Sphingosinicella sp. BN140058: one gene and its partners. The protein of the gene in region 3 interacts with the protein of the main gene of each other region in a pairwise test. Links are inferred from orthologs where the notes say so. Each region holds a gene or a part of one and is shown on either strand. Other genes may lie near its edges. The genes, in order: ETR14_RS13485, ETR14_RS02320 and groL.

Region 1 (5,575 bases), 350 kb from region 3 along the record:
CCCGAAGGTCGAGAGCGTCGGCTATCTCGGCTTTCTCGAAGATGGCGGCGACGCCCGCCAGGCGGACATCTACCGCCGCCACTGCACCGGCGCGGGCTCGACCTTCTCGCTCTATCTGAAGGGCGGCGAGAAGGAGGCTTTCGCCTTCCTCGATTCGCTCAAGATCGCCCATCTCGCGGTCAGCCTCGGCGGCACCGAGACCCTGGCCAGCGCGCCGGCCGCCATGACCCATCTCTCCGTGCCGGAGGAGCGCAAGCAGGCGCTCGGCATCACCGACAATCTCGTTCGAATCTCGATCGGGGTCGAGGATCCGGACGATCTGATCGCCGACTTCAGCCAGGCGCTAGACGCGATCGGCTGAGGGAGTCCGTCGGGGCACCACGATCACTCGATCGATCGTGATCGTGGTGCCCCGGCTTCTCATTCCTTTGCCCAGTCCACCACTTCCCAGCCTTCCGCCTTCGCCAGCCGGACGAGGCGCGCATGGGCATTGGCGGCGACCGGCTCGTCGCTCCAGCGATGGACGTGGTGATCGGACACGTGGTCCGAATAGAAACGGATGTGCACGGCGTCGCGGGTGAGCCCTTCGCGCGCCATCCACTGCTCGATCATGTCGAGCTTGGCCGCGCCGTAGCAATTGTTGCCGTCGATCCTGGCGATGATCCGCCCGTCCGCATCGAGCCCCGTCTCGGTCGCGACGACATCGTCGAAGCCGAGACGGCGCGCGATCGCCGCCGCGTAGAGACGGTAGGAGGCCGTCGCCATGACCAGCCGGCGTCCTGCCGCGCGATCGGCGGCGATGCTCCTCCGGGCGCCCGGCATGATGTTGCCTGCAATCTGCTTGTCGGCGAAGCTCTCGATCACCGGTTCGAGCCCCGCCGAGGTCACACCGCGGCCGATCAGGAGGTTGTAATTCCATTCCTTCAGCGTCCCGCGCTGGATCAGGCGAAGGACGTACGCCAGCATGGTCAGCAGCACCAACGGGAACAGCAGCAGCCGCCAGGGTGCCAGCCGTGTCGCGGCGTGGATCAGGAATGGGGTGTAGGTTGCATGCCGGGTGATCGTCCGGTCCATGTCGTAAATTGCGAGTTGCGCCTTCATGAACCGGCGGAAGCATGTTTGGATGTCTTTTGTCCAGCTTGCCCAGCGCCGAGAATTGAAGCATGTCGCTCGCATGAGCACAGTCGCCCGTTGCAACGAAACCACAGAAAACGGACGCCGGGTGCTTCGCTTCGGGGGCGATCTGACGCTCGCGCGGCTGGGGGTGCTTCCAACCAAGCTCGATCGACTGAAAGGGCGCGATCTCGTCGTCGACCTTTCGGGCGTCGGCCGCATGGACACGATCGGCGCATGGACGATCCATCGCCTGGTCCGCGATCGCGGCGGCGAGGTGGTCGGCGCGAGCGAGGCCAACGGCTCGCTGCTGCAGCAGATGGCGGAACTCGATCAGCCGGTGAAGGTCCGGCCCGATCCGCCGCCCGCTTTCGCCCGGGTGCTGGACCAGCTCGGCACCGCGACGGTGGAGGCCGGCCGTACGCTCGTCGGTCTGCTCGCTTTTTTCGGCGCGATGCTGATCGGCGTCGCCAAGGTGATCCGGGAACCGCGCCGGTTCCGGCTCAACGCCGTGGTTCAGCGCTTCGAGGTGGTCGGCGTTCACGCCTTCGGCATCATCGGCCTGATGAGCTTCCTGGTCGGCATCGTCATCGCCCAGCAGGGCGCGGTGCAGCTGCGCCAATTCGGTGCCGAAGTGTTCACGGTCAATCTGATCGGGCGAAGCGGCGTCAAGGAACTGGGCGTACTGATGACCGCGATCATGGTCGCCGGTCGCTCCGGCTCATCGTTCGCCGCCCAGCTCGGTTCGATGAAACTCGCCGAGGAAGTCGACGCGATGCGCACCATCGGAGTCTCGCCGATGGAAGCTTTGGTGCTGCCGCGCGTCTTCGCCACCGTGATGATGATGCCGCTCCTCTCCTTCTACGCCGCGATGGTGGTCGTCCTCGGCGGCGGCATCTTCTGCTGGATCGGTCTCGACATTCCGCCGGTCACCTACGTCCAGCGCATTCGCGAGGTGGTGCCGCTGACCGATCTCTGGCAGGCGCTGATCAAGGCGCCGGTGTTCGGGCTGATCATTGCGCTCGCCGGCTGCTACCAGGGGATGCAGGTGGAGGCGAATGCCGAGGAAGTCGGCCTGCGCACCACCACCGCGGTCGTTCAGGGCATTTTCCTGGTGATCGTGCTCGATGCGTTCTTCGCCGTCTTCTTCACTGAGATCGGCTGGACATGAGCGAACCGCAAGCCGCTCGTCAGACCGACGAGCGTGAGAACATCATCGAGGTGCACGGCCTGAAGAATGCCTTTGGCGAGCAGGTCATCCACGAAGGCCTCGATCTCGAGGTTCGCCGCGGCGAGATCCTCGGCGTGGTCGGCGGATCCGGCACCGGCAAATCGGTGCTGATGCGCTCGATCATCGGCCTTCAGCAGCCCAACGAGGGCGACGTCCAGGTCTTCGGAACCGGCATCGGCCGCGCCAACGAGGCGCAGCTTCAGGCCATTCGCAAGCGCTGGGGCATTCTGTTCCAGGGCGCCGCCTTGTTCTCCACCTTGACCGTTGCCGAGAACGTGCAGGTGCCGCTGCGGGAATTCTACCCGCGGCTTTCCGACAAGCTGCTGGATGAGATCGCCGCCTACAAGATCGTCATGGCCGGGCTGCCGGCGGATGCGGGGCCCAAATATCCGGCCGAGCTTTCCGGCGGCATGAAGAAGCGCGCGGGTATCGCCCGCGCGCTCGCGCTCGATCCGGAATTGCTGTTCCTGGACGAGCCGACCGCGGGCCTCGACCCGATCGGCGCCTCCGCCTTCGATCAGCTGATCCTGGATCTGCGCGCGCGCCTCGGCCTGACCGTGTTCCTGATCACCCACGATCTCGACACGCTGCACGCCATCTGCGACCGTGTCGCGGTGCTCGCCGATCGCAAGGTGGTGGCGGTCGGAACGATTCCGGAATTGTTGGCTTTGGATCACGAATGGATCCAGGAATATTTCAGAGGGCCGCGCGGACGTGCGGCCGAGGAAGCGGTCGAGGCCGAAGAGGCCAGGCAAGACGCCGCAATGCAGGACGGGGGCGGTAACGTCTGATGGAAACGCGTTCCAACCATATCCTGGTCGGCAGCGTCGTGCTGGCGATGATCCTCGCCGTGCTGGGCTTCATCGTCTGGCTCAGCCAGGCGTCGGGCAATGCCGACAAGCAGTTCGACATCTTCTTCAACCAGGCGGTGGACGGTCTTGCCGAAGGCTCCGCCGTCACCTTCTCGGGCGTGCCGGTCGGACAGGTCCGATCGATCAACCTCGAGCCCAAGACGCCGCAATTCGTGCGCGTCAGGATCGCGGTTCGCGACAACACGCCGGTTCTGGTCGGCACCACAGCGACCATCAACGGCGTCGGTTTCACCGGAGTCTCGCAGATCCAGCTCGATCCGCCGGAGCGGGACCCCAAACGTCCCGCCGGGCCGCAGCGCGAAATCACCTGTGCGGTGACTCAATGCCCCTATGACGCACCGATCATCCCGACCAAGCCCGGTGCGCTCGGCCAGCTGCTGAGCAGCGCGCCCGAGCTGCTCGATCGGATCACCACCTTGACGGCGCGGCTCACCGAATTGCTGTCGGATCGCAACCAGGCCTCGATCGCGTCGATCCTCGAGAACGTGCAGGTGATCAGCCGCAACCTCGCCGAACGCTCGGGCGAGATCGCGGCAACGATGGCCGAGGCGCGGATCGCGATCCGGCAGGCCGGCCAGGCGGCGGAGGAGTTCGGCCAGCTCGCCGACACCAGCGACCAGATCCTGCAGAAGGATGCCCGGCCGCTGATCGCCGACCTGCGCCAGACGATCCGCGCGGCGGAGACGAGCATGAAGAGCCTCGACGACGTCATCGGTCAGGCCAAGCCGGGCGTCGAGACCTTCTCCACCCGTACCCTTCCCGAAGTCGGCCAGCTGATCCGCGATCTTCGTGCGACCAGCCAGTCGCTCCGCAACATCAGCGAACGCATCGACCAGCGCGGTATCGGCGGGGTCGTCGGCGGCGAACGCCTGCCCGATTATGCGCCGAAGAAAAGGTGATGACGATGAACCGCAGCAAGCTCCTTCTCGCCGCGACGGCCTGCCTTTCGCTCTCCGCCTGCTTCGGCGGCGCCAAGGTTCCCGCCGAATTGCTGACCCTGAGCTCCACCCAGGTTCGCGCCCCCGGCGAAGCCCGCGCGGCGGAGCAGGGGCGGGTGATCACCGTGATCTCGCCGACGGTGCCGCAAGCGATCAGCAACACGCGCGTGCCGGTCTATGTCAGCCCCACCTCGATCCAGTATCTCAAGGATTCGCAGTGGATCGAAAAGCCCAACGAGCTCTTCCGTCAATTGCTTTCGGAGACGCTGGCGGCGCAGACCGGCTGGGTGGTGCTCGATCCGTCCGTCTACGCGCAGGTCCAGGGCGTGGTGCTCGGCGGACAGCTGCTCGCCTTCGGCTTCGATCCGAACCGCATGGAAGCCATCGTCCAATTCGACGCGAATCTCGCCAGGCCCCAGCAGGCTGTCGCGACGCGTCGGTTCGAGGCGCGGGTTCCGGTCACCGCCGCCGACAGCACCCAGATTGCGCCGGCGCTGAATCAAGCCGCCAATCAGGTCGCCGCCGAAGTCGCCGCCTGGGCGGGCTGACCGGGCAAAACTTTCACGTCAAATGATCAAAAGAGAGGCGCGCCACCGGTCCGATGGTGCGCCTCCCCTTTCGCCGGACCGGATCAGGCTGAATCAGCCTGATCCGATCATGGCGACGTCCTCCGTTCAGATGAAATAGGCCGCGGCCGCGGCTGGCGCCGACACCGGGTTGACGAACTCGAACACGTAGTCCGCGCCGACCGTGTACGAACCGTCACCATCGGCATCGACCACCGCGAACATTCGGCCGGCAAAATCGCCGCTGGTCGGGTTGAACAGAACCGCCGAATTGGCCTGCAGCGCTCCGTTCACGGCCGAAGCAAGATCGGCATCGAACGTGACGATGCCGAGTGCGCCGCCGCTTACCGTCCCGGTCCAGCCGGTAACGGCGGTGGGCAGGTCGATCGAGTCGCGGTTCGGTTGGAACCGGTCGATTCGATCGAAATCGATGCCGGTCGACTCCGTCGGTGCGGAATAGGTGAAAGTGTCCCACCCCGCACCGCCGTTCAGCAGATCGCTGCCGAGCCCGCCGTGCAGCACGTCGTCCCCGACACCGCCATAAAGGGAATCATTGCCCGCCCCGGAATCGAACTGGTCGTTCTTGCTCCCGCCCGCGAGAATGTCGTTGCCGCCGCCGCTGTTGACGACATAGCGGCCATCCGTTTCGGCCGTGGCGATGAAGGTCAGATTCTCGCCGGCAACAAGATCGGCGGCATTGATCGTCATGAAGCCGCCGGTGACGACATTGCCGTCGCTCATCGTCAGCGAATAATCGTTGCTGCCGCCGCCGCTCAGCAGGCGGATGATCTCGATGCTCTGCAGACTGGAGCCGCTGAACGTCAGGCCGGCATAGACGCCATCGAGGATCACGCT
Region 2 (5,570 bases), 2.8 Mb from region 3 along the record:
ACTGCTGCGGATCGAGACCGACGCGGCGACGCGGGCGGAACTCCACGAGACCATGACCAAGGGCAACATGGCGGGCATGGCCCCACTCGCCAGCGCTCCCTTCGATGCCGACGGAAAGCTCGATTTCCAGCCCGGGGGACGTCACGCCATGCTGTTCGGGATCAAGCCCGGCTTTGCCGTCGGCGCGAAGGCGAAGATCGTCTTCCACTTCGAGAAGGCACCGCCGGTGACGGCGATCGCCGAGGTTCGCGGCCCTGGCCAGGGACATGCGGACCATGCCGGACATTGACCGCTGCGACGCCGGGCCCGAGCCGCACCCATTGAGCGGCGGCGAATAGGAACTAGAAGCGCGCGTGCGGTCGGCTATGATGCGGTCGAAACATCGCCGCAGGGGATCGTCATGCAGCAGACCGACGTCTTTCGCTCATCGACCTGGGGCTGGCTGCGCGGCACGCTGGCGGGTTGGGCGACACTGCTGCTCTGCCTGACCGGGATCGGCTTCCTCATCATCCTGGCCAAGTGGATCGAAAACCTCACCGCCTCCTACGAGATCAGCCAGGACAGGCTGATCATCCGGCGCGGCATCTTCATGAAGAGTCTGGACGAGATCGAGCTCTACCGGGTGAAGGACATCCGCATCGATTTCAGCCTGATCAATCAGTGGGCGGGGATCGGCACGATCACGATCAACAGCAGCGATGAAACCACCCGCCGTGCGCCGCTGGTCATTCCACACGTCGAACACGCGCAGCGCCGGCGAGAAGAACTGCGCACCCTCGTCGACGCCGCCCGCCAGCGCCGCCAGGTCCGCGAGATCGACATGGCGCACGAGGATTATTGAGGCGCCCCGACGTTCGAACGAACCATCGAAGATATTTTACGGTTCGGAAACCACTGCGGCGCGATGTTTGGCTATGGCGAAACAGAAGACGCTCGAGAAACCGGAAGATGCAGCCCGGCATTGCTTGACGGACCTACCGTACCGGATGGTGGTGTTCCATCGCATGAACGGTGTCACGCCACTTTACCTCGTTGCCGGCAGCAACTCTCCAGCCCGAAGCGCCGAAAACGCGCTGCGCGAAGCGCAGAGGCTGCACCCTGGCCTATGCTTCTACTGCAAGGAAGCAATCGTCGACGGACAGTTCACCATTGATCACGCGCAACCCACCGCGGTTAAACGGATTAAGGACATCCAAAACTTGGTGATCGCTTGCAAACCCTGCAACCTGAAGAAGGCGGCGCAGCCGATCGAGCTCTTCAAGCCTGAAGCCGGCAAGGAATGGCTGTCAGCCGTCCTGGCACAAGTCCAGGACCGGCTGAACCGCCTTTGAAGCGTTAAGGCTTCCTGGCCACGCCCACCAAGGATGGGCGCAGCAGCCGGTCCTTGATCATGTAGCCGGCCTGCATTTCCTGGACGATCGTGCCGGCCTCCGCATCGGACGGGATCTCGACCATCGCCTGGTGGCGGTTGGGATCGAGCGGCTGTCCCATCGCCTCGACCTTGACGATGCCGTTGCGCTGGAAGACGCTGTCGAGCTCGCGCGACGTTGCCTCGATGCCGGTGATCAGCCCCTTCAGGCGCTCGTCCTCGCGGACGTCCTGCGGAACCGCGGCAAGTGCGCGGTCAAGATTGTCCTTCACCGACAGCATGTCGCGCGCGAAGTTGGTCGACGCGTAATTGGCCGCATTGACCTTTTCCTGCTCCAGCCGCCGGCGGACATTCTGCGTCTCGGCCTGAGCGTAGAGAACGTTCTGGCGCGCTTCCTCCAATTCCTTCAGCACCTCGCCAAGGCGATCGGGCTCGACGGCGCCGTCCTCCTGCGCCTCGACTTCGGTGGACTGTTCCTGCAGTTCTTCTTGTTCGTTCATGCCATCAATCTCGATAGTGCCTGTGCTGTGAAATCCACCATGGGAACGACGCGTGCATAGTTCAACCGCGTCGGTCCGATAACCCCCACCACGCCGACCACCTTGCCATCGCCGCCGCGGTACGGCGCGGCGATCACCGAAGAGCCGGATAGCGCGAACAATTTGTTCTCCGAGCCGATGAATATCTTCATGCCCTGGCCGGCTCGCGCGCTGTCGAGCAGCCGCACGATCTCCTCCTTGCCCTCGAGCTCCTCGAGCAGCTGCCGGACCCGCTCGAGATCGGCGACGCCCTCCTGGTCGAGGAGGTTCGCCTGGCCGCGGACGATTAGCACCGGGCGTTGGGCGCCGTCCTCCGACCACACGGCGAGACCGCGATCGATCAGCGTTCGCGCGGCGCTGTCGAGCGCCGCTTTGCCGTCGCGTATCTCGCCGTCGAGCCGCGCCCGCGCCTCCTGCAGAGTAAGGCCCGACAGCCGCGCGCTGACATAATTGCCGACTTCCGCGAGCGAGGCCGGGGTGACATCCGGCGGCAGATCGATGACCCGGTTCTCGACCGAGCCTTCGGCCCCTACCATCACCGCCAGCGCCTGGCTGGGCGAAAGCTGAACGAAGCCGAGCTGGCGCAGCACCGGCTCGCGCTTGGGAACCAGGACGATGCCCGCACAGGCCGAAAGGCCCGACAAGGCGGCGGTTGCCGCGACCAGGGCATCCTCGATCGGCCCGCCGCCGCGCGCCAGCCGAGTTTCGATCGCGGTCCGCTCTTCCAGACTCGGCTCAGCCGCCTGCATCATGCCGTCGACGAACAGCCGCAGGCCGGTCTCCGTCGGCACCCGGCCGGCGGACGTATGCGGGTGGCTGAGCAGCCCCGCCTCCTCCAGATCCTGCATGACGTTGCGGATCGAGGCGGGCGACAGATTGATTCCGGGCAGGCGCGAGATCGTACGGGATCCGACCGGCGCACCGGATCCGAGATAATTTTCGACGAGGAGGCGGAAGACCTCGCGCGCCCGTTCGGTAAGCTCGCTGACCGGGGTTCTCGACATGTCCCTCATGTAATGCGCAGCCCCCGGCCCGTCACCCCGTGGCAGACGCTCAGAGCCCCTCCCCCTCCACCCAGTGGGCGTTGGACAGGCGCCGCGCGACCGACCAGGTTTGCACGCGAATGTCTGGCACCGCGACGATTTCCCAGCAGGCGCCGCGAGTCATCGGTCCAAGCGCCAGCAGCCAGTCGTTCGGTCTGCCGTCGGCCGCGATCGTTCGCGCCTGGGCGTCGACGTCGATGCCGAGCCGCAACTTGTCCGGGCGGATCGTGCCGCGGGCGACCAGGGTCGCCAGCAGCGGATCGGAGGAGCGCAGCAGATCGCCCTGCGGACCGGTGCAATTGATGATGCGGGTGGCGTGGAGATGTTCGGCGACATCGCTGCCGCGGCGACGCCAGGCGACGTCGATGCCGCCGCCCGCGGCGGGCGTGTACGCGATCGGCTTGCCGCCGGCGATCTCCAGAATGCCGGCATCGCGCAGCTGCTGCAGCCGTTCGGCGACATCAGGTGCGATGCGATGCCGGTGAACGTCCCACCACGGCCGCGCATGGCGCAGGAAACGCTGGCGCTGCTCGTCGGTGGCGGCCCGCCACATGTCCTGAGTCATCGGCCGCAATTCGTCGACCGCCGCCCGCCAGCCGATCTCCCGGGCGCGCGCTCGGATCTGGCGAACCAGTGACGACACCTCGCCCTGCGGCCGCTCGCCGAGCGGCGTTTCCGGCGGCCGGCTGGGTGCATGGACGTGGGGCGACAGGCCGCGGCGCGACATCGCCACGATCCGCCCCGCAAACCCTTCCAGCTGCAGGCGCAGCGCGACGTCGACCATGGTCAGCCCGGTGCCGATTACGACGATGGTCTCGCCGGGCTGGAGGTCGCGATAGGCCGCTTCATCCCACGGATCGCCGAAATAGCCGTGCTGCGCCAAGGCGGCGCCGTCGAGCCGGGGTGGATGGTGCGGCGGAAGATTGCCGACCGCCAGCACCGCCGCGTCGGCGTCGAACCGACTGCCGTCCATCATCTGGATGTGGACCGCGCCGTCATGCTCGACATCGCGAACGCTGCCGTAACGGATTTCGAGCCGGCCGTTCGATCGGCGCTGCGCCGCCTCCAACTGTTCGAGCAGATATTCGCCATAAGTCAGCCGCGGTACGAAGGCACTCGCCGCCTCCGCCACGCCGCGATCGGTCAGCCATCGGGCGAAGTGGCCCGGATCGTCCGGAAAGGCGCTCATGTTCGAAGCGCGCACGTTGAGCAGGTGGGTGGGATGGGCGGCGCCGAAGGCGAGGCCCTTGCCCGCCGGCTCGTGGCGCTCGATCAGCGTCGCGCGTGGCCCTCCGTGACGGACCAGGTTGATCGCCTGCAATGCTCCCGAGAAACCGCAGCCGATGATCGCGACATGGTCGGTCACGTTCGCGCGCCCCCGTCCGCCGCCATCAGATTTCATATTCGAGTTGCCAGGCGGGATCGGAGAAAGCGGGCGGCTGGGCTTTGAAGGCGGGCTGGCGGGCCTTCATCTGGCGGTAGAGCTGCTTGACCCGATCGCTCGCCGTCGTCGCGAACACGGCGGGGAACACGGCGTGGACGATGCATGCCAGCCCGCCGACGACCATCGTCGCCCCGAAGCGGGCAGCCATGGCGGCATGCTCCGGATAGCTTTCCCCGATGCTGCGCGGATGTGCCAGAAACAAGCGATCGAACACGGTCTTTCCTCCTTCGTCCGCGCAGCGCCGTCGGCCCGCGCATCTTCGTCCGTCCATGCAGAAAGACGCAACAATAGCCAAGCGTCGAGGGCAATAAAGGGGGCGGGCGGACGCAGGTGCGCGTCGCGTCAGCAATCCTCCCGGGCACGGCGCGGCAGCAATTCCGCCAGCCTGGCGGCGACTTCCTTCTGGCGGAAGGGCTTGGTCAGCAGCGGCAGGTCGGCCATCTGATGCCCGGCAAGATTGGCATAACCGGTGGCGAGCAGGATCGGCACGCCGGGCAGCCGGTTGCGGATGGCGGTGGCGAGTTCGGCACCGTTCATGCCCGGCATCAGATAGTCGGTGATCACCAGATCGGCGGTGACGCCGCTCCGCAGGAGTTCGAGAGCCTCGCCTGCCGACCGTGCCTCGATGACTCGGTGGCCGAGATCGGCGAGCATCTCGGCCGTACCGCTGCGCACCAGATCCTCGTCGTCGACCAGCAGGATGGTCGCCGCCGGCGTGTCGGCGATGGCAGCATTGTCCTCCTCCTGCTCGGCATCCGCGGCCGTTGCCGCTGCCGGCAGCCAGAGCTCGGCGTTGGTGCCCTCGCCGAGCACGCTGTCGAGCAACAAAGCGCCTCCGGACTGGGCGGCAAGGCCGTGCACCATCGACAATCCGAGGCCGGTTCCCTTGCCGATCCCCTTGGTCGAGTAAAAAGGCTCGATCGCGCGCTTCAGCGTCACTTCGTCCATGCCGGACCCGGTGTCGCGCACCCCGATGCGGACATAGGTGCCGTAGCGCAGGCCATTGGGGTGCCCCGGCCCGACCGCCTCTGCAGTGATGGACACGGTCAGAATGCCACCGTCGGGCATGGCATCGCGTGCATTCACCGCAAGATTGAGCAACGCGAGTTCGAGCTGGTTCGGATCGACACGGGCGGCGGGAAGATCGTCGTCCGCCTCGACTTCGACCCTGATCT
Region 3 (5,534 bases):
ATCCTGCGGAAGCTCCCCGGGACGTCGGCATGAAGCGCGCCCGTGATCTTGGCGATGCGCGCCCCGAAGGCCTGGCGGTCGCCGATCTGATCGACCAGCCCCGCGGCAAGCGCCGCCTTGGCCATGTCGCCGCCCGCCGCCTGGATTCGGCCCGGGGCATCGGCAGCATAGGCCGCGATCTGGGCTTTCGGCCGCGCCTGCCGGACCGATTGCTGCCAGCTTTCCCACATTGCGCCGTAAAGCGCCTGGGCATTCTCCCGCGCTTCCGGCGACATGTCGCTGCGGGTGAACGGCTCGACCGCCGACTTGTAGGTGCCGACCCGGTAGACGTTGGCGGTGATACCGAGCCGGTCCATCAGCCCCTTGAAATAGAGATTGTTGCCGCCAGGCCCGGCGACCAGCACCCCGCCCATCGGATTGAGCCAGATTTCGCTGGCGTGGGACGCGAGAAGGTAGGAATCGTCATCATAGGCGGTGGCGTAGGCGAGCACCGGCTTGCCGGCCTTCTTGACCGCATCGAGCGCTTCCGCCGCCTGGACGAGCGTGGCCTGTCCGCCGCCCGAGAAGATGTCGAGATCCAGCACCACGGCCTGCACGCGGTCGTCGCCCGCCGCCTTGCGCAGCCCGTGGACGATGTCGCGGAGCCGGTATTCGCGGCCGCCCGCACTCCCGCTCAGCACTTCGCTCGCGCTTGCCTGTGCCGGCTGCTCGACGATCGGGCCCGACAGGTCCAGCACCAGCGCGCCCTTGTCGCCGCTGCCGACCGCAGGCCGCGACGTCATCGCCGCATAGAGAAATCCGAAGAAGAGGAGCATGAACAGGAGCACCAGCCCGTCCTTGATCCCGACGAGCAGTCTCCAAACCTTGCCGACGAATCGCATTGTCGCATTCCCGTAACAGCTTCGGCCTAGCGCAGGGTTGGGCCGTGGATCCGGACCGGACCCTTTGGACGAGGGCTAATCCACCGCCGCGGCCCTGTAAATGGATGCGGCCGGTCGGGTCGAAACGGATGAATTTTCCTGTCGCCGGGCGCTTGACCGCAGATGAACAGCAACTACATCGGCAGCGCTGGCACTCACTGGGGGTGAGTGCTAACAAGGTTGAACCCAGCGACTGCCGCACCTCGCCAAAAGGGGGGAGAGCAGCCGCATTACTAGAAGAGGTGACGTGCATGACTTTTCGTCCGCTCCATGATCGGGTGCTCGTGCGCCGCGTCGAGGCCGAAGAGAAGACGGCCGGTGGCATCATCATCCCCGACACCGCCAAGGAAAAGCCGCAGGAAGGCGAAGTGATCTCGGTCGGCTCCGGCACCAAGGCCGAAGACGGCTCGGTGACCCCGCTCGACGTCAAGGCCGGCGACCGCATCCTGTTCGGCAAGTGGTCGGGCACCGAGGTCCGCCTCAACGGCGAAGACCTGCTGATCATGAAGGAATCCGACATCCTCGGAATCGTCGGCTGACTCATCGCACATCCATCCACGTTGAATTGAACTAAGAGGAAAGAAGACATGGCAGCGAAAGACGTACGCTTTTCGCGTGACGCCCGTGAGCGGATCCTCCGCGGCGTCGACATTCTCGCCGATGCGGTGAAGGTCACCCTCGGCCCCAAGGGCCGCAACGTCGTCATCGACAAGAGCTTCGGCGCGCCGCGCATCACCAAGGACGGCGTCACCGTCGCCAAGGAGATCGAGCTCAAGGACAAGTTCGAGAACATGGGCGCGCAGATGCTGCGCGAAGTGGCCTCGAAGACCAACGATCTCGCCGGTGACGGCACCACCACCGCCACCGTCCTCGCCCAGGCGATCGTCCGCGAAGGCATGAAGTCGGTCGCGGCCGGCATGAACCCGATGGACCTGAAGCGCGGCATCGACGTCGCCGTTTCGAAGGTCGTCGAGGACCTCAAGGCCCGTTCCAAGCCGGTCGCCGGCTCGAATGAGATCGCCCAGGTCGGCATCATCTCGGCCAATGGCGACACCGTCGTCGGCGAGAAGATCGCCGAAGCGATGGAGCGCGTCGGCAAGGAAGGCGTGATCACCGTCGAGGAAGCCAAGGGCCTCGAGTTCGAGCTCGACGTCGTCGAAGGCATGCAGTTCGACCGCGGCTACTTGAGCCCCTACTTCATCACCAACCCGGAAAAGATGCAGGTCGAACTCAACGACCCGTACATCCTGATCCACGAGAAGAAGCTCTCCAACCTCCAGGCGATGCTACCGATCCTCGAGGCGGTCGTGCAGTCGGGCCGTCCGCTGCTGATCATCGCCGAGGACATCGAGGGCGAAGCGCTCGCCACCCTCGTCGTCAACAAGCTGCGCGGCGGCCTCAAGGTCGCGGCCGTCAAGGCTCCGGGCTTCGGCGATCGCCGCAAGGCGATGCTCGAGGACATCGCGATCCTGACCAACGGCGAGATGATCAGCGAAGATCTCGGCATCAAGCTCGAGACCGTGTCGCTGAACATGCTCGGCCAGGCCAAGCGCGTCACCATCGACAAGGACAACACCACCATCGTCGACGGTGCCGGTGCGCGTGACCGCATCGAGGGCCGCGTCACCGCGATCCGCCAGCAGATCGAGAACACCACCAGCGATTACGACCGTGAGAAGCTCCAGGAGCGTCTCGCCAAGCTCGCCGGCGGCGTCGCCGTGATCAAGGTCGGCGGTTCGTCCGAGGTCGAGGTCAAGGAGCGCAAGGACCGCGTCGACGACGCGCTGCACGCGACCCGCGCAGCTGTCGAAGAGGGCATCGTCCCCGGCGGCGGTACCGCTCTGCTCTACGCCACCAAGGCGCTCGAAGGCCTCAAGGGTGCCAACGAGGACCAGACCCGCGGCATCGACATCGTCCGCAAGGCGATCATTGCGCCGGTTCGTCAGATTGCCGAGAATGCCGGCAATGACGGCGCCGTGGTTTCGGGCAAGCTGCTCGACGGCAACGACGAGACGCTCGGCTTCAACGCCCAGACCGAGACCTACGAGAACCTCGTCCAGGCCGGCGTGATCGACCCGACCAAGGTCGTCCGCACCGCGCTGCAGGACGCCGCATCGGTCGCCGGTCTGCTCATCACCACCGAGGCCGCGGTCTCCGAGCTTCCGGAAGACAAGCCGGCTGCCGGCGGCGGCATGCCGGGCGGCATGGGCGGCATGGGCGGCATGGACTTCTAAGGCGTAAGGCGGCCTTCGGCAGCGGCGCTCGTCGCTGCCGAAGGATTCGCCTTAGCCCGGCCGGCGCGTCCGCCGCGGAGCTGCGGATCGCGTTCGACGTCCAAGGCGGGCTTGCCCGCCTTCTGCCGAGGCCCAAAAGAAAAGGGGTCGGAGGATCTCTCCTCCGGCCCCTTTTTCTGTGCCTTCGATCCGCCTTACTGCGCGTTGGTCGCCGTCGCTGCAGCCGCATCGTTTGCGGTGCCGGCATCGTTCCCAGCGGCATCGTTCCCGGCCGCGCCCTCGGCCACCGCGACGTCACCCGCCTCGGGTGTCGGCGCATCGCCGTTGCCGAGCTCCGGATTTTCCACGGTCAGGCTGTCCGGCGACGTATCGAGCATGTTCGCCGCCTCGTCGAGCTGGGCATTCTCCTCGGCGGTGGGGCCGGTGCTTTCCTTGTCTCCGCATCCGGCCAGGAGGGCGAGTGCGGCGGCCGTCAGGCCGGTGGCGATGATCGAGCGCATGAATGATCACTCCGAAGATGGCATGTCGGCCGCTGTCTGCCGCATTGCCGGGCAAATAAAAAGGGCCGCGCACCCGGTGGTGCGCGACCCTTTTCGTCGCATAAGTTCGCGAGAACTTAGTGCGCGGCGTTCGAGGTCGCGTTGGCGACCGCGTCCGACGCGTTCTCGACGGAGTTGCCGGCAGCTTCGAGGCTGTTGCTGGCATTGTCGAGAGCGTTGTTGGTCGCGTCGACCGCGCTCGCGTCGTTCGCCGAGGCGTTGACGTCGCTGACGGCTTCGGTCTCGGTGACGTTGAGATCGGTTGCGGTGTTGTTGCCGGCATCGTTGCTGGTGTTGTTGCACGCAGACACGCCGAGGGCTGCGACGGCAGCCAGGGTCAGACCAATCTTCTTCATGAAAACTTCCCTCCGTTTGGAGCAACTGATGATCCGCTGGGCGAGGTGCCGTGGCGTAGCCCATCGGCTCTCCAGCGCTGCATGCTGTACAAAAGGCGCAGCAGTATGTCTACCTATTCGGTAAGCAATTGCGGTAAAGCGTTTTTTCCGGTCATTCTTCCGTCACAATCCGACGTTGGACGCTCTTATCAGCGCCTTGAACGGCTTTCGGGCGCGCAAATCCCTCGTGCGAACGGAACCAAAGGGCGTGAAAGGCGTGTCGTCACTTGACCCGCATATAAAGATATCTTTATATCCTTATCTATGGCCGATGTGACTGACCTCTTTCGCTCCCTTGCCGATCCGACGCGGCTGCGGATTCTCGCGCTGCTGCGGGCGATGGAGCTGTCGGTCGGCGAATTGGCGCAAGTGCTCGGGCAAAGCCAGCCCCGCGTCTCGCGCCACGTCAAGATCCTGATCGATGCCGGCCTTGCCGAGCGGCGCAAGGAAGGCAGCTGGGTCTTCCTCAGCCTCGGCGATGGCGCGCGGGTCGATCCGCTGTTCGCAATGCTCGATCGCTGGGCCGAGATCGACGGCGAGGATCCATGGATGCTTGCCGATGCCGCGCGCCTTGCCGCGGTTCGCGCCGATCGTGCGGCCGCCGCCGAGCGCTATTTCGCCCAGCACGCCAATCACTGGGACGAGATCCGATCGCTCCACATCGCCGAGAGCGAGGTCGAAGCGGCGATCGGGCGCGCGCTCGCGGACCGGCCGGTCGGACGCCTCGTCGATGTCGGCACCGGCACCGGCCGGATGATCTCCTTGTTCGGGCGCGAGGCGCAGCATGCCTTGGGCGTCGATCGCTCGCCCGAGATGCTGCGTCTTGCGCGGGTCAAGCTTGCCGAGGCCGGCCTCACCGCCGCCGAACTGCGCCAGGGCGACATGTACGCCCTCCCGCTTCCCGCGGGCAGCGCCGACACCGTAATCCTCCACCAGGTGCTGCACTTCGCCCAGCAGCCCGCGGCGGCGGTCGCCGAGGCGGCCCGTCTGCTCGCGCCCGGGGGGCGATTGCTCGTAGTCGATTTCGCCGCGCACGAGCGCGAGGAACTGAGGATCCGCGACGCCCATGCCCGGCTCGGCTTCGCCGACGACGCCGTAATCAAATATATCGAGAGCGCGGGCCTGGAAGCCTGCGTGATCGAGCATCTCGAAGGCGGTGAGCTCACCGTCACCATCTGGGCCGGAGAGCGGCCCGAAGCTAAATTGAAGGTCGTCGCATGAGCACGCTCGCGCCTGGCATCGCCAGTTGGCGGAAACCCCTGTTCGAAGATGTCGCCGGCGACATCGACGTGTCGTTCGAATTCTTCCCGCCCAAGACCGAGAAGATGGAGCAGACGCTCTGGGAGTCGGTGAAGACATTGGAGCCGCTGGCCCCCCGATTCGTCTCGGTTACCTACGGCGCCGGCGGCTCGACCCGCGAGCGGACCCACAATACGGTGGCGCGGA

The links.
Region 1: the proteins of groL (region 3) and ETR14_RS13485 interact in binary tests that used the Escherichia coli proteins (3 or more experiments, as listed by UniProt). The link is inferred for Sphingosinicella sp. BN140058 from one-to-one orthologs.
Region 2: the proteins of groL (region 3) and ETR14_RS02320 interact in binary tests that used the Escherichia coli proteins (3 or more experiments, as listed by UniProt). The link is inferred for Sphingosinicella sp. BN140058 from one-to-one orthologs.

The regions. Positions count from the first base shown.
Region 1 is NZ_CP035501.1:2,978,859-2,984,433, reverse strand. The notes cover bases 1,209-4,207. They hold ETR14_RS13485 (ABC transporter ATP-binding protein), read left to right. Parts: upstream 1,209-2,280; coding sequence 2,281-3,135; downstream 3,136-4,207. Other genes in these bases: ETR14_RS13475 (ABC-type transport auxiliary lipoprotein family protein), read left to right, coding at 4,121-4,207; ETR14_RS13480 (MlaD family protein), read left to right, coding at 3,135-4,115; ETR14_RS13490 (MlaE family lipid ABC transporter permease subunit), read left to right, coding at 1,209-2,284. Outside these bases: ETR14_RS13500 (cystathionine gamma-synthase family protein), read left to right, coding at 1-361; ETR14_RS13495 (HAD family phosphatase), read right to left, coding at 421-1,101; more of ETR14_RS13490, read left to right, coding at 1,175-1,208; more of ETR14_RS13475, read left to right, coding at 4,208-4,702; ETR14_RS13470 (calcium-binding protein), read right to left, coding at 4,829-5,575. UniProt on the Escherichia coli protein: Part of the ABC transporter complex MlaFEDB, which is involved in a phospholipid transport pathway that maintains lipid asymmetry in the outer membrane by retrograde trafficking of phospholipids from the outer membrane to the inner membrane.
Region 2 is NZ_CP035501.1:519,034-524,603, forward strand. What follows is about bases 103-3,096. They hold ETR14_RS02320 (nucleotide exchange factor GrpE), read right to left. Parts: upstream 1,870-3,096; coding sequence 1,336-1,869; downstream 103-1,335. Other genes in these bases: ETR14_RS02305 (copper chaperone PCu(A)C), read left to right, coding at 103-289; ETR14_RS02310 (PH domain-containing protein), read left to right, coding at 401-841; ETR14_RS02315 (HNH endonuclease), read left to right, coding at 915-1,331; hrcA (heat-inducible transcriptional repressor HrcA), read right to left, coding at 1,866-2,912; ETR14_RS02330 (FAD/NAD(P)-binding protein), read right to left, coding at 2,962-3,096. Outside these bases: more of ETR14_RS02305, read left to right, coding at 1-102; more of ETR14_RS02330, read right to left, coding at 3,097-4,317; ETR14_RS02335 (DUF6356 family protein), read right to left, coding at 4,343-4,609; ETR14_RS02340 (response regulator), read right to left, coding at 4,738-5,570. UniProt on the Escherichia coli protein: Participates actively in the response to hyperosmotic and heat shock by preventing the aggregation of stress-denatured proteins, in association with DnaK and GrpE. It is the nucleotide exchange factor for DnaK and may function as a thermosensor.
Region 3 is NZ_CP035501.1:3,327,190-3,332,723, reverse strand. The notes cover bases 873-3,830. They hold groL (chaperonin GroEL), read left to right. Parts: upstream 873-1,507; coding sequence 1,508-3,154; downstream 3,155-3,830. Other genes in these bases: ETR14_RS14915 (hypothetical protein), read right to left, coding at 3,771-3,830; ETR14_RS28400 (hypothetical protein), read right to left, coding at 3,349-3,654; groES (co-chaperone GroES), read left to right, coding at 1,172-1,459; sppA (signal peptide peptidase SppA), read right to left, coding at 873-881. Also shown: more of sppA, read right to left, coding at 1-872; more of ETR14_RS14915, read right to left, coding at 3,831-4,049; ETR14_RS14910 (metalloregulator ArsR/SmtB family transcription factor), read left to right, coding at 4,353-5,309; metF (methylenetetrahydrofolate reductase), read left to right, coding at 5,306-5,534.